3 regions of the Avibacterium sp. 21-594 genome follow, and region 3 is predicted to be linked to each of the others. Evidence: riboswitches for the same ligand, from Rfam matches in the RefSeq annotation. Region 3 holds a riboswitch; each other region holds the start of a gene.
What was found. A riboswitch is a leader RNA that binds a small molecule or an ion and turns the genes downstream of it on or off. The one in region 3 is predicted to bind thiamine pyrophosphate.
Positions count from the first base shown of each region.

Region 1 (4,127 bases), 2.1 Mb from region 3:
CTTGATTGCCGAATAAAGCAATGGCGGTGAAATCCCCCAAAGATAAAGCACAAGCCAAGGCGAAAGCATATCGCATTGGGGCGTTGAGCGCTTGCCATTCCACCCATTTCCAGCGTTGCCAACCTTGCACGCCAAGAGATTGGCAAAGGCGCTCATATTGCATATTTTGATACATTGGCACAGAAAGCGTGCGGATCACAAAAGGCATCGCCAAAATGCCATTACAAAATGCCACAATTAGCAATAAATGCCACGGCTGAAAATCCATTGCTTGTAACCGAATAAACAACCCCAACGCCACCACCAAGGTGGGGATCGCAAGCACGATCATTCCCATATTACTAATTAAATTGGCACAATAGCGATGATGTTGCCAAGCTAAACGGCGAGCCAAAAAAAGCAATGCCATTGAAAATAAAATTGCGAATAACGCAGAACATAGCGCGATACTCAAAGAATAGCCTAAGGCACGCCATAACTGGGGGTTAGCTGCCACTTTTTGCCACGCCTGCCAATCTAAGCCTGACACCACCATATAAAGCAGTGGGGAAAAGAGAAAAATCAGCACGCTGCTGACACAAAAAACTTGCCAAATTTGCACCGCACTTGTTTGTTTTTCTCGCCAAAAATGACGCAAATTAAGCTGGCTCGGATCTTTGCTGTTAAACAAACTGCTGAGCGCAAGCAGCAGTACGCAAAAACCACATTGTAATAACGCGAGCATTGCAGCTTTCGGCAAATCAAATTCAAACAAAATGGCTTGATAAATCGCCACTTCTAAAGTGGTGTAAGCCGGCCCACCACCAAGGGTTAGCACAATAGCAAAGCTGGTAAAGCACAGCATAAAAATTAAAGCAAACGCTGGCAAAAACTGTTGGCGTAAGTAAGGTAATTCGATCAAACGGATAAACTGCCAACCGCGGATATTCAGTTGTGAACTGAGCTGCCGTTGCTGATTGGGAATGCTTGAAAGCGCCTGCAAAAATAAGCGACTTGCCAAAGGAATATTAAAAAATAAATGGGCGATTAAAATGCCACTCAAGCCATAAATATTGGGTTTCCAATTAATCTCAAGAGCGGAAAATAAGCTTGCCAGCCAGCCTGAATGTCCGTAAATCCCAAGTAAGCCTAGCACTGCCACCAAGGCAGGCAACACGAAGGTGAGAGAAAATAATTTTAAAATCAGTGGCTTGCCACGGAAATCTTGGTAAAAAAACGCGCGCGCAAAAAACAGACCAACCAGTACAGATAAAAACGCCGATAAAAAAGCTTGCCCAAAACTAAAGGTGATAACGTGGCGTACATAGCTATCTTGCCAAAGTGTCGTCCATTGATGATCATTGCCAACATTTAACACCGCACTTAAGGCAAACAGATAAAATGCGCCTAACAGCAAAATCACTCCAATTCCCCCAGCCATTGAAGACAGGGGGAATTTTTGCAAGTTACGGCGAATTATTGTGTTAAGCTGGCTTGCCAAGTGTTCGTCCATTGTTTTAATTGTTCTGCATTGACGCCACTACCCAAGGTGGTTTTGCTTTGCTGCGCTTGTTTTAAGGCATCAAAGTGCGGTTCAATTTTTTCATCAATTACGGCAAACATCACATTTTTTTGTGAAATTTGGCTCTGTGCTTGTGGTGAGATCAAAAATTGCATAAAGGTATCTGCACAAGCATTTGGGTGATTTGCCATTCGTGCCGCGGTTTCAATTTGTAACACTTGCCCTTCAGCAAAATCTGTGGCGGCGTAATTGGCATCTTTATCATTTAATAAGTGATAAAGCGGTGAGGTGTTATAGCTAAACACTAAATCCGCTTCGCCTTTTAAAAATGCGCCATAGGTTTCCGACCAGCCTTTGCCCACAGTAACGGTATGGCTAGCGAGTTTTTTCCACGCTGCGCTCACATCATCACCATAAACTTCATTCATTAAGATCACTAACCCACGCCCCACGCCACTGGTACGCGGATCTTGGTAAATAACGCGAAGTTGTTGGTTATCCACTAATTCTTTTAGGCTTTTTGGTGGATTTGGTAATTTTTCTTTATGATAAACAAAGGCATAAGCACCAAAATCATAAGGTAAGAACACCTTGTCTTGCCACTTCACTGGCAAGGAAAGTTGTTCCGTTGGCACATTATTTTCGGCAAATAATTGTGTTTTTCTCGCTTCATCAAGCATTGTTTGATCTAAGCCTAGCACAATATCTGCTTTGCTCTTTTTCCCTTCAAGGCGAATGCGGTTAAACATCACGCCAGTGCTATCAAAAGGCACATAATTTACCTGACATTGCGGGTGAGCTTGCTCAAACAAGGCTTTCACTTTCGGGCCTGCGCCCCAATCTGCGCTAAAGCTATCATAAGTGTAAACTTGCACATTTTCCGTGCTTTGCGCCGCCACAAGGTGGGTGCTAAAAAGTGCGGTAAGAAAAGTAAGAGAAAAAGATTTTTTGAATTGCATAGTGTTTCCTTCCATAAAAAACGACCAGCAATATTGACGCAAACAGCAAAGAAATTAGTTTCCTACGTCAGTATTAACTGTATCAGGTTCACGGGTATGATCTCAGCTATCAAGCACCCCGACTAATCTGAGCCTTTAGCTCGGCTTTCAGTGTAGTAATTTTCTGTTGCCAATGCAATCTATGTGTTTAAAAATTCTCAAAATTTCTTTATAGTTAGCAACAAGTTAATCATTCATAAGGATAGGCTATGGCATTTTCTGTTCCCCACCTTGAGGATACCTTGCAAGCACTGGCAGCGAGTTTAATTCAACACTTCCCCGAACACTATAATGAAGAAATTTACACACAAATTGCTGTGCAGAAAAATGATCCCACAAGCCCGATTGGCAAGTTAGCGCAAGGCATTGCAATGTCTGATTTTGTGGCAGAAACCTTAAAAAAACAACCGCACTTTTTGCACCAATGTTGGCAGCAGATCCCCACTTTAGAAAATACAGACTATTATCGCCAAGCCTTGCAGGATTTGCTTGAAAGCGTTAATGACGATGCCCAACTATATCGCCAACTGCGTCTGTTTCGCCACCGTGAAATGGCAAAACTGAGCCTGTGTCAAAGCCTAAATCTCACCACCGTAGAAGCGGTTTTTGTGCGCCTTTCTCAACTGGCAGAAACCATTATTATCGCCACTCGCGATTGGCTTTATCAGCGCGCTTGTGCGGAAATGGGAACGCCAATGGACGCGCACGGTAACCCACAACAACTTTATATTTTAGGAATGGGAAAATTAGGCGGATTTGAACTCAATTTTTCGTCTGATATTGATCTCATTTTCACCTACCCTGCCAATGGGGAAACCCAAGGGGCAAGGCGTTCCATTGAAAATAGCGTGTTTTTCACTCGCCTTGGACAGCGCCTTATCAACGCCCTTGATCAATATACCCCTGATGGTTTTGTGTATCGCACGGATATGCGCCTACGTCCTTTTGGGGAAGCCGGTGCCTTAGCGCTAAGCTTTACCGCAATAGAGCAATATTACCAAGAACAAGGGCGCGATTGGGAACGCTATGCGATGATCAAAGGGCGAATTTTGGGGGCAGATCCGCAAGATCCGAATGTGAAAAACTTGCAAAATTTACTCCGCCCTTTTGTTTATCGCCGTTATATTGATTTCAGTGTGATTCAAGCGTTACGCGAAATGAAAGGCAAAATTGAGCGAGAAGTGCGCCGCCGAGGTTTAGTGGATAACATCAAACTTGGCGCTGGGGGGATTCGTGAAATTGAATTTATCGTGCAAGTTTTCCAGCTAATTCGTGGCGGTCGTGAAATCAAATTGCAGCAGCATTCTCTGCTTAATCTCTTGCCAGAATTAGAAAAATTAGGCCTGCTTAGCCCAAATGAAAAACAAGATTTGCAACAAGCCTATGTGTTTTTACGCCGTGTGGAAAACGTGTTGCAAGCCATTGATGATAAGCAAACGCAACTTTTGCCAGAAAAAGAACTGGATCGCCAGCGCCTGATTTTTGCGACACAACATTACCTTCAATGGAACGATGAAAAACAACCAATCATCGTGGAAAATCACCTCACCAACTGGGCCGATTTTTATGCGTTATTGCAATCTCACCAACACAAAGTGCGGTCGGTTTTTTCTCAATTAATTGGCGAA
Region 1 is NZ_JAKKOC010000001.1:102,820-106,946, reverse strand. It holds gene thiP (thiamine/thiamine pyrophosphate ABC transporter permease ThiP) at 1-1,420, opposite strand, end outside; gene thiB (thiamine ABC transporter substrate binding subunit) at 1,456-2,460, opposite strand; TPP riboswitch at 2,503-2,591, opposite strand; gene glnE (bifunctional [glutamate--ammonia ligase]-adenylyl-L-tyrosine phosphorylase/[glutamate--ammonia-ligase] adenylyltransferase) at 2,709-4,127, shown strand, end outside.
Region 1: another riboswitch for thiamine pyrophosphate. It lies ahead of thiB (thiamine ABC transporter substrate binding subunit); the one in region 3 lies ahead of L5B76_RS10850 (ABC transporter substrate-binding protein).

Region 2 (4,127 bases), 1.9 Mb from region 3:
CTACGCTGATCTTTCAATAACAAAATAGTAACGATTAGGGTAATAAGCAATGCCACAGGCGTTTTGCCTAACAAACGTAAGCCTTGAACCCAAGCTTGCGAGCCATCTACCACACCCACAACAGAAAGGGTGTTCAATCCTGTATCAAATAGGATCAGCACTAAAGGTAACAGAAGAATGGTTAAAACCTTGCCAAAACTTGGGGGATTTAACACCGCAGTTTCATTGATTGCATTGGCATTTAAGAATGCTTTTGGCAAATCAACCATAATTTTTTTGCCTAAATATTGGCTGAATAAATAGCTTGCAATGTACCAAGTTGGGATACCGCACACCAAGCCAACAATGACTAATAAGCCCATATTTGCGCCGAGTAAATCACCCGATGCCACCGGGCCAGGGTGTGGTGGAACAAAGGCGTGCATTACAGCAAATGCCCCTGCGGCAGGTAAGGCATAGCGTAATACCGAGCCACCAAAACGTTTTGCTACGCTAAAGATAATCGGCAACATCACCACTAAACCAGCATCAAAGAAGATTGGGAAACCAAATAATAAAGAAGCAAAACCAAGTGCGAATGGGGCATTTTTCTCACCAAATTTATTGATAAGCGTATCTGCCAACACTTTTGCACCGCCAGTGATCTCAAGTAAACGCCCAATCATTGCGCCCAAGCCCACAAGCAATGCGACAGAAGCTAACGTACCGCCAAAACCTTTTGTTAAAGTTGGCAGAATATCTTTAAAAGGCACGCCTGTCGCAAGTGCGGTGAGTAAACTCACAATAATTAATGCCACAAAAGCGTGAACTCTGAATTTCATAATTAATAAGAGCAACAGCAACACTGAAGCAATCATAATGAAAATTAACATATAACGTCCTCAATTATAGATGAAAGCGTTTTCTTAACCGAAAGGAAAAGAACGAATAGCTAATTTACCCGTAACATCAAAAATTATCTGGAAAGGTAAAGTAGATGCGTCTATTATTAGGGAAATCCCCCCTTAAGTTCAAACAATAACGACAAAAATTGCGATCTTTGTTAAAAATTTGTGAAACGGATCACAAAATAGAATGTTACCAGTAACGCCAACTGGCGATTTTTTGCTATGGTTAGCACAGAACCAATTCATTATTGCGTTAGCATAATAAAAATGAGGAAAACAAAATGGAAAAAGCAAAAGGCAAAAGTTTTATCCTAATGGGCGTCTCCAGCACGGGCAAAACCTCCGTAGGTACTGAAGTTTGCCACCGTTTAGGTTTAAAGCTCATAGACGGTGATGATCTACACCCAAGAGCCAACATCATCAAAATGGGTAATGGCCAACCGCTTAATGACGAAGACCGAGCGCCTTGGCTTGAACGCATTCGTGATGCGGCATTTAGTCTTGAACAAAAAAGTGAAGTGGGAATTATCGTGTGTTCTGCGCTCAAGAAAAAATACCGTGATCAAATCCGTGATGGTAATGAAAGCGTGAAATTTCTTTTCCTAGAAGGCAGTTTTGATCTTGTGCTAGAGCGAATGAAAAACCGCAAAGGGCATTATATGAAAACAGAAATGCTCAAAAGCCAATTCGATACCTTAGAATCGCCACAAGCGGACGAACCAGATGTGATCCACATTGATATTGACGGCACTTTTGAACAAGTGGTGGATCGCTGTGTACAAGCCTTAACGCCTTTATTGCAAAACTAGGCATCATTTAGTGATATAAAAAGAGTTAAAGAGCGGTGAGATTTTCACCGTTTTTTATTTGCCAAATGTGAAGAAAATAAATTTCTTATTTTTAAAACAGTATTCTTAAATTATAGAACATCATTAATTTAATTATTTTTATTTTTTCAGAATACTTTGATTTTATTTATTAGTTTCGCTACACTGTTTTGCATTAGTCGGGGTGCTTATTTAAGCTGAGATGATACCCGTGAACCTGATACAGCTAACACTGACGTAGGAAACTAATTATGAACGATCTTCTTTTTTTATTAAATTCTTACCGCACTTCTATTATTGCTTTTTTCAATCACGTTGATTTGTGAGTGAACGATGAAAGCGATCGACATTTCCGATCTTCAACTTAACTTTGCTGAGCAACCTTTATTTTCGCATTTTCATTTTACGGTATCGCAAGGGGAATGGGTGGCGTTGCTTGGTGCATCAGGAGTGGGAAAATCCACTTTATTGCGTGCTATTGCAGGGTTAGAACATCAGGCGATTACACAGGGTAACATTAAATGTTCAGGGAAAATTGCTTGGCTTGCACAACAAGATAGTTTGTATCCTTGGCTTTCGATTTTAGATAATGTTCAGCTTTATCAACATCTTACTCATAGCAAAACGAAAAAAACGGAAGAAAAAGCGCGGGCATTATTAAGTGCGGTGAAAATGGAACAACATTTGCACAAACCTTGCTATCAACTTTCCGGTGGACAACGTCAGCGCGTTGCACTGGCTCGCACATTAATGCAGGAGGCGGAGATTATTTTAATGGATGAGCCATTTTCTGCTTTAGATGCGGTAACCCGTTTGCAATTACAGCAACTTTCACATCGTTTATTAAAGGATAAAACCGTACTGCTAATCACCCACGATCCGCAAGAAGCCTTATTGTTAGCAGATAAAATTTATATTTTACGCCAGCAACCTGTTCAGCTTTCTGAACCTATTTGCCCGCAAGGTAATGCACCACGAGATTTTTCGCAAGAAAAATTATGGCAATTGCAGCAATATTTGTTTGCGCAATTAATGGAGGAACAATAATGTTGGCGTGGCAAAGTTTATTCCGAGCATTGATGATGACGTTATTTTTTGCCTTATGTTGGCAAGGGGCAATTTTCGTCTTTTCGATCCCTCATTATTTATTGCCTGAACCCGTTTCCGTACTTAATGAAATCTCTTCGCAATGGGGATTATTGTTTATGCACGGCAAAATTACCTTATGGGAAATTTTGTTAGGATTGGTGCTAGGTTTTTTATTTGGTTTGCTTTCTGCCTTATTGCTTGCTTCTTCACAAACACTTTCTGCTTTTTTATTACCCATTTTAATTGCTTCGCAGGCGATTCCTGTTTTTGCGATTGCCCCTTTATTGGTTCTTTGGTTTGGTTACGGTATTGCATCAAAAATCGCAATGACGATTTTGATTATTTATTTTCCTGTTACTGCTGCCTGTTATGACGGCTTGCGTAACACCCCAAAGCAATGGTTGGAGCTGGCTCGAACAATGGGAATTTCATCAGGGCAATTATTATTTAAGGTTCGCTTACCTGCCGCTTTGCCTGCGTTAGCCTCGGGCTTGCGTATTGCGGTTTCCGTAGCCCCTATTGGAGCGATCGTGGGGGAATGGGTAGGATCATCACAAGGGCTTGGTTATTTAATGTTGCAAGCCAATGCTCGAATTCAAATTAGCTTAATGTTCGCGGCGTTGTTTATTTTGGTGGTTATCGCGCTCTTGCTGTATTTCGTGATAGATAAATTGCTTCACCGCATTATTCCTTGGGTCTGTCATTTACGTTAGGAGAAAAAATGAAAAAACAATGGTATTTATGCAGTTTAATTTTCGCTTTAGGTATGAGCATTAGCGCGCAAGCCAAAGAAAAATTAACCTTATTACTGGATTGGTTTGTCAACCCCGATCATGCCGCCATTATTGTGGCACAGCAAAAAGGCTTTTTTGCGGAAAATGGGTTGCAGGTTGAGATTATCGAGCCTGCTGATCCTTCAATGCCGCCTAAATTAGTGGCAGCAGGGCAGGCAGATTTAGCGGTGGATTATCAGCCACAGCTGCAAATGCAAGTGGCGGAAGGTTTGCCGCTAGTGCGTGTTGGCACCTTAATTTCAACGCCGTTAAATAGTCTTGTGGTGCTAAAAGATAGCGGTATTGAACAAATTGCCGATTTAAAAGGGAAAAAGATCGGCTATTCAGTGAGCGGTTTTGAAGATGCGTTACTTGGTGCAATGTTGAAATCCGTCCACCTTTCTTTAAATGATGTGGAATTAGTGAACGTCAATTGGTCGCTTTCTCCCGCATTATTTAGCGGACAAGTCGATGCGGTGATCGGGGCATTTCGTAATTTTGAGCTAAATCAGATGGCGATAGAAAAGAAACCGGGCAAGGCGTTTTATCCA
Region 2 is NZ_JAKKOC010000001.1:397,573-401,699, reverse strand. It holds gene L5B76_RS01860 (GntP family permease) at 1-872, opposite strand, end outside; gene L5B76_RS01855 (gluconokinase) at 1,169-1,696, shown strand; TPP riboswitch at 1,885-1,975, shown strand; gene L5B76_RS01850 (ABC transporter ATP-binding protein) at 2,048-2,761, shown strand; gene L5B76_RS01845 (ABC transporter permease) at 2,761-3,516, shown strand; gene L5B76_RS01840 (ABC transporter substrate-binding protein) at 3,525-4,127, shown strand, end outside.
Region 2: another riboswitch for thiamine pyrophosphate. It lies ahead of L5B76_RS01850 (ABC transporter ATP-binding protein); the one in region 3 lies ahead of L5B76_RS10850 (ABC transporter substrate-binding protein).

Region 3 (4,127 bases):
GTTCTAAACCTTTGCCACGCAGCGCCCCTGCATAAATTTGCGCACGGCTCACGCGTTTTTGCGATGGGCTTGGCATTGCATAAATGGGTTGATTATATTTGCCTTGTGGCGTACGGCGCGCGTGGATAACTGGAGAATAATAGCCCGTCATCAACACGTTTTGATAGCCATCTTGCCCTTTCATAATCATTGGCTGAATCCCGAAATTGGATAATTCATTGACGTTTGCGCCCGATAAAACCCAGTTAGTGATTTTGCCGTAGCTCACCGCAAATTTATTGGTTAAGCGTGAAGAATATTGACGTACATTAGAAAGCTGGGTTAAAAAATCCCCTTGATTTATTACCGCACTTCGATTTTCTACGCGGGAAACTGGCATTAAGAATTGTTGCTGATAGGTGCGCCCATCATATTTTGCGCCGAAAATTTTGGTATCAGTAGTGGTATTTTTAACGCTCACTTTTTTGGTTGTTTTATGGGTTGAACTAGAGCAAGCAGAAAGCACCGCGATAGCTAAAAGTGCGGTGCAATTTTTGAAAAATTTTGCAGACATCGGCATTTGAAGTTCCTTAATAAAATCATTTGCAATTAAACGGCGTAAAATAACAAAAAACCGCTCAAAGTGATAGCAGTTTTTGCGTTCTTTTATTTTTTAGATCAAGAAAAGTGCGGTGGAAATTTTGTGCATTTTGCCTTGAAACTCAGCAAATTGCCGATTTTTCTATCAGTTAAATCATTTTTTTAGGATTAAGGCTTGCATTAAAAATAAAACAGCGTATAGTACGCCCCCACAGACGCGGGGTGGAGCAGCTTGGTAGCTCGTCGGGCTCATAACCCGAAGGTCGTTGGTTCAAATCCAGCCCCCGCAACCAGATTTCTAACCGCCGATTTTATCGGCGGTTTTTTATTGTCTGCTTAATTTGTCGCATTGAGCTTAATTTCTTCAATCCAACGCTTAATCAAGCGCTTGCCCTCTTCATCTGAACCAAAGCGTTCAAAATCAAAGTCAATGAGTTTTAAGGTTTTTGGATCAGTGGAGTTTGGTGAGGCTTTGGCGTGAATATTGGTTGGAATTTGATACATTTTTTCTTCGCGCCACGCAATTTCTTGCGCTTCAGGCGTTAATGCCCAATCCATAAATAATTTTGCATTTTGTAAATTTCTTGCCCCTTTTAAAATGCTGATGCCGCCAAGGGAATAGCTGTCGCCTTCGCAAGGTAAAATGGCTTCCACAGGCGCACCGTTTTCTTTCTCGGTTTGATAACCATTAATAAAACCAATGGTTACCGCCGCATCACCACGAGAGAGATTGGATTTCTCTGTACCACTTTTAGCATATTGAGAAATATTTTTATCTAAGGCTTTCAAGTAGCGGAAGGCTTCTTCTTCACCGAATAACTGTACTAGCGTTGCGATAAAGGTGTAGCCCGTGCCAGTATTGCGCGGATCAGGCATTTGGATTTGATCTTTAAATTTTGGATCGGTTAAATCTTTCCAGCATTTTGGATAGTCTTTAATGCCTAATTGTTTGAATTTCTCGGTGTTTACGCCAATGCCTAACACAATAATGTAGCCAATGGAGGTAACATCGCCGTGTTTGTCGAGCAGGGCTTTAAATTGTGGCATAGTTTCCGCTTGCAATGGTGAACGATAAGGCTCGAGTAAGCCTAATTGCGCGGCTTGAAAGTGCGGTTCAATTGTGCCGCCGTACCAAATATCCGCTTGAGGCAAGGCTTGCTCAGCTTTGATTTTGGCAAGGGTTGCCCCCGTGCTGTTACGCACAAATTTGGTGTCCACGTTATATTTCTTGGCAAAAACTTGTGCCATTTTTTCGCAGACAGAATGTTGCACACTGCAATAAATATTAAGCCGTCCTTGTGCTTGGGCGTTATGTATAGATAAGCTAGACAGCACAAAAAGGATAAAACCTAATTTTTGCCAAAATGATGAAAGAAAAGTATTAAATTGCATTGTCATTTCCTTATTAACAAAAAGTAAAAAGTGATATTGACGAGCAAGGAAGAAATTAGAAAGGTAAAGCAGAAAATTCCGCAAAATAAAGGCGTTTGCAAGAATATGATCTAATTAGTTTCCTACGTCAGCATTAACTGAATCAGGTTCACGGGTATTATCTCAGCTTGTTTGGATATTCCATCAAGCACCCCGACTAATTCTCGTTTAGTATAGAAAGGGCAGGCTAGGGCTGTCAATGAGAAAAAGGTCAAATGGCATTAATTAATGATGAAAAGATTTAATAAAAATAATGAAAAAAATTACCGCACTTTGCTTTTCATTTAGGAAAGAAAGTAACTGCATTTTTATTTTTAATAAACCGAGAAAAAAGAAAGTGCGGTGAAATTTTTTGAATTTTTCACCGCACTTTGTGATAGGCGTTATTAAGCTGGTGCTTGGAAGATTACTTGATCGGCTTTTTGTGTATATTGATTAAGTTGATCAAAATTCATATAGCGATAAGTGTCGTCTTTGTCTTGCTGTAAATCCGCCACATAGGCTTGGTATTCTTCTGGCGTTGGCAGTTTGCCGAGCAGTGCTGCTACGGCGGCGAGTTCTGCGGAAGCCAAATACACGTTTGCACCTTGTCCTAAGCGGTTCGGGAAGTTACGAGTGGAAGTGGACACCACGGTGGCGTTGTTTGCCACGCGCGCTTGGTTACCCATACAAAGTGAACAGCCTGGGATTTCAATACGCGCGCCACTTTTACCGTAAATGCTGTAATAGCCTTCTTCTGTTAATAGGCTGGCGTCCATTTTAGTTGGAGGCGCAAGCCATAGACGCGTTGGAATCACGTCTTTGAATTTGGCTAATAATTTTCCAGCGGCACGGAAATGCCCAATGTTGGTCATACAAGAGCCGATAAACACTTCGTCAATTTTATCCCCTTGCACTTCAGAAAGTAGGCGAGCATCATCAGGATCATTTGGCGCGCATAAAATCGGTTCTTTGATTTCGTTGAGATCGATTTCGATCACCGCGGCATATTCTGCATCAGGATCAGCGCTGAGCAATTCTGGGTTTTCTAACCATTTTTCCATTGCTTTGATACGGCGTTCAAGGGTGCGTGCATCGCCATAGCCTTCTGCAATCATCCATTTGAGCAACACGATATTGGAATTGAGATATTCAATGATCGGTTCTTTATCTAATTTGATAGTACAAGCCGCCGCGGAGCGTTCAGCAGAGGCATCAGAAAGCTCAAAGGCTTGTTCCACTTTAAGGTGTTCTAGACCTTCAATTTCTAAAATACGGCCTGAGAAAATATTTTTCTTGCCTTGTTTTTCTACGGTGAGTAAGCCTTGTTGGATCGCATAATAAGGAATAGCGTGTACTAAATCACGCAAGGTGATCCCCGGTTGCATTTCCCCTTTGAAACGCACTAGCACGCTTTCAGGCATATCCAACGGCATTACGCCTGTGGCAGCGGCGAACGCCACCAAACCTGACCCCGCAGGGAAAGAGATACCAATCGGGAAACGTGTGTGCGAATCGCCGCCAGTGCCTACGGTATCAGGCAATAACATACGGTTGAGCCAAGAGTGGATCACGCCGTCCCCTGGGCGCAGGGAAACACCGCCACGGTTCATAATAAAATCTGGCAGGGTGTGGTGAGTAACAACGTCCACCGGTTTTGGATAGGCGGCCGTATGACAGAAAGATTGCATCACCAAATCTGATGAAAAACCTAAACAAGCGAGATCTTTTAGCTCATCACGGGTCATTGGGCCGGTGGTATCTTGCGAGCCGACCGAAGTCATTCTTGGTTCGCAATATTGCCCCGGGCGAATGCCCTCTACACCACAAGCGCGGCCGACCATTTTTTGTGCAAGGGTAAAGCCTTTGTGGTTATCCGCCACCGCTTGTGGTTTCGCGAACACATCATTATCAGGTAAGCCAAGGGATTGACGCGCTTTATGGGTTAGCCCACGTCCGATAATTAATGGAATACGTCCGCCTGCGCGTACTTCATCTAATAACACATTGGTTTTTAAGCTAAATTCAGCCAAAACTTCATCGCTATCGTGTTTACAGATTTTGCCTTGGTATGGGTAAATATCAATCACATCGCCCATATTGAGCTTGCTGACATCTACTTCAATTGGCAATGCCCC
Region 3 is NZ_JAKKOC010000001.1:2,251,878-2,256,004, forward strand. It holds gene mltA (murein transglycosylase A) at 1-559, opposite strand, end outside; tRNA gene L5B76_RS10845 (tRNA-Met) at 796-872, shown strand; gene L5B76_RS10850 (ABC transporter substrate-binding protein) at 916-1,971, opposite strand; TPP riboswitch at 2,074-2,176, opposite strand; gene acnB (bifunctional aconitate hydratase 2/2-methylisocitrate dehydratase) at 2,397-4,127, opposite strand, start outside.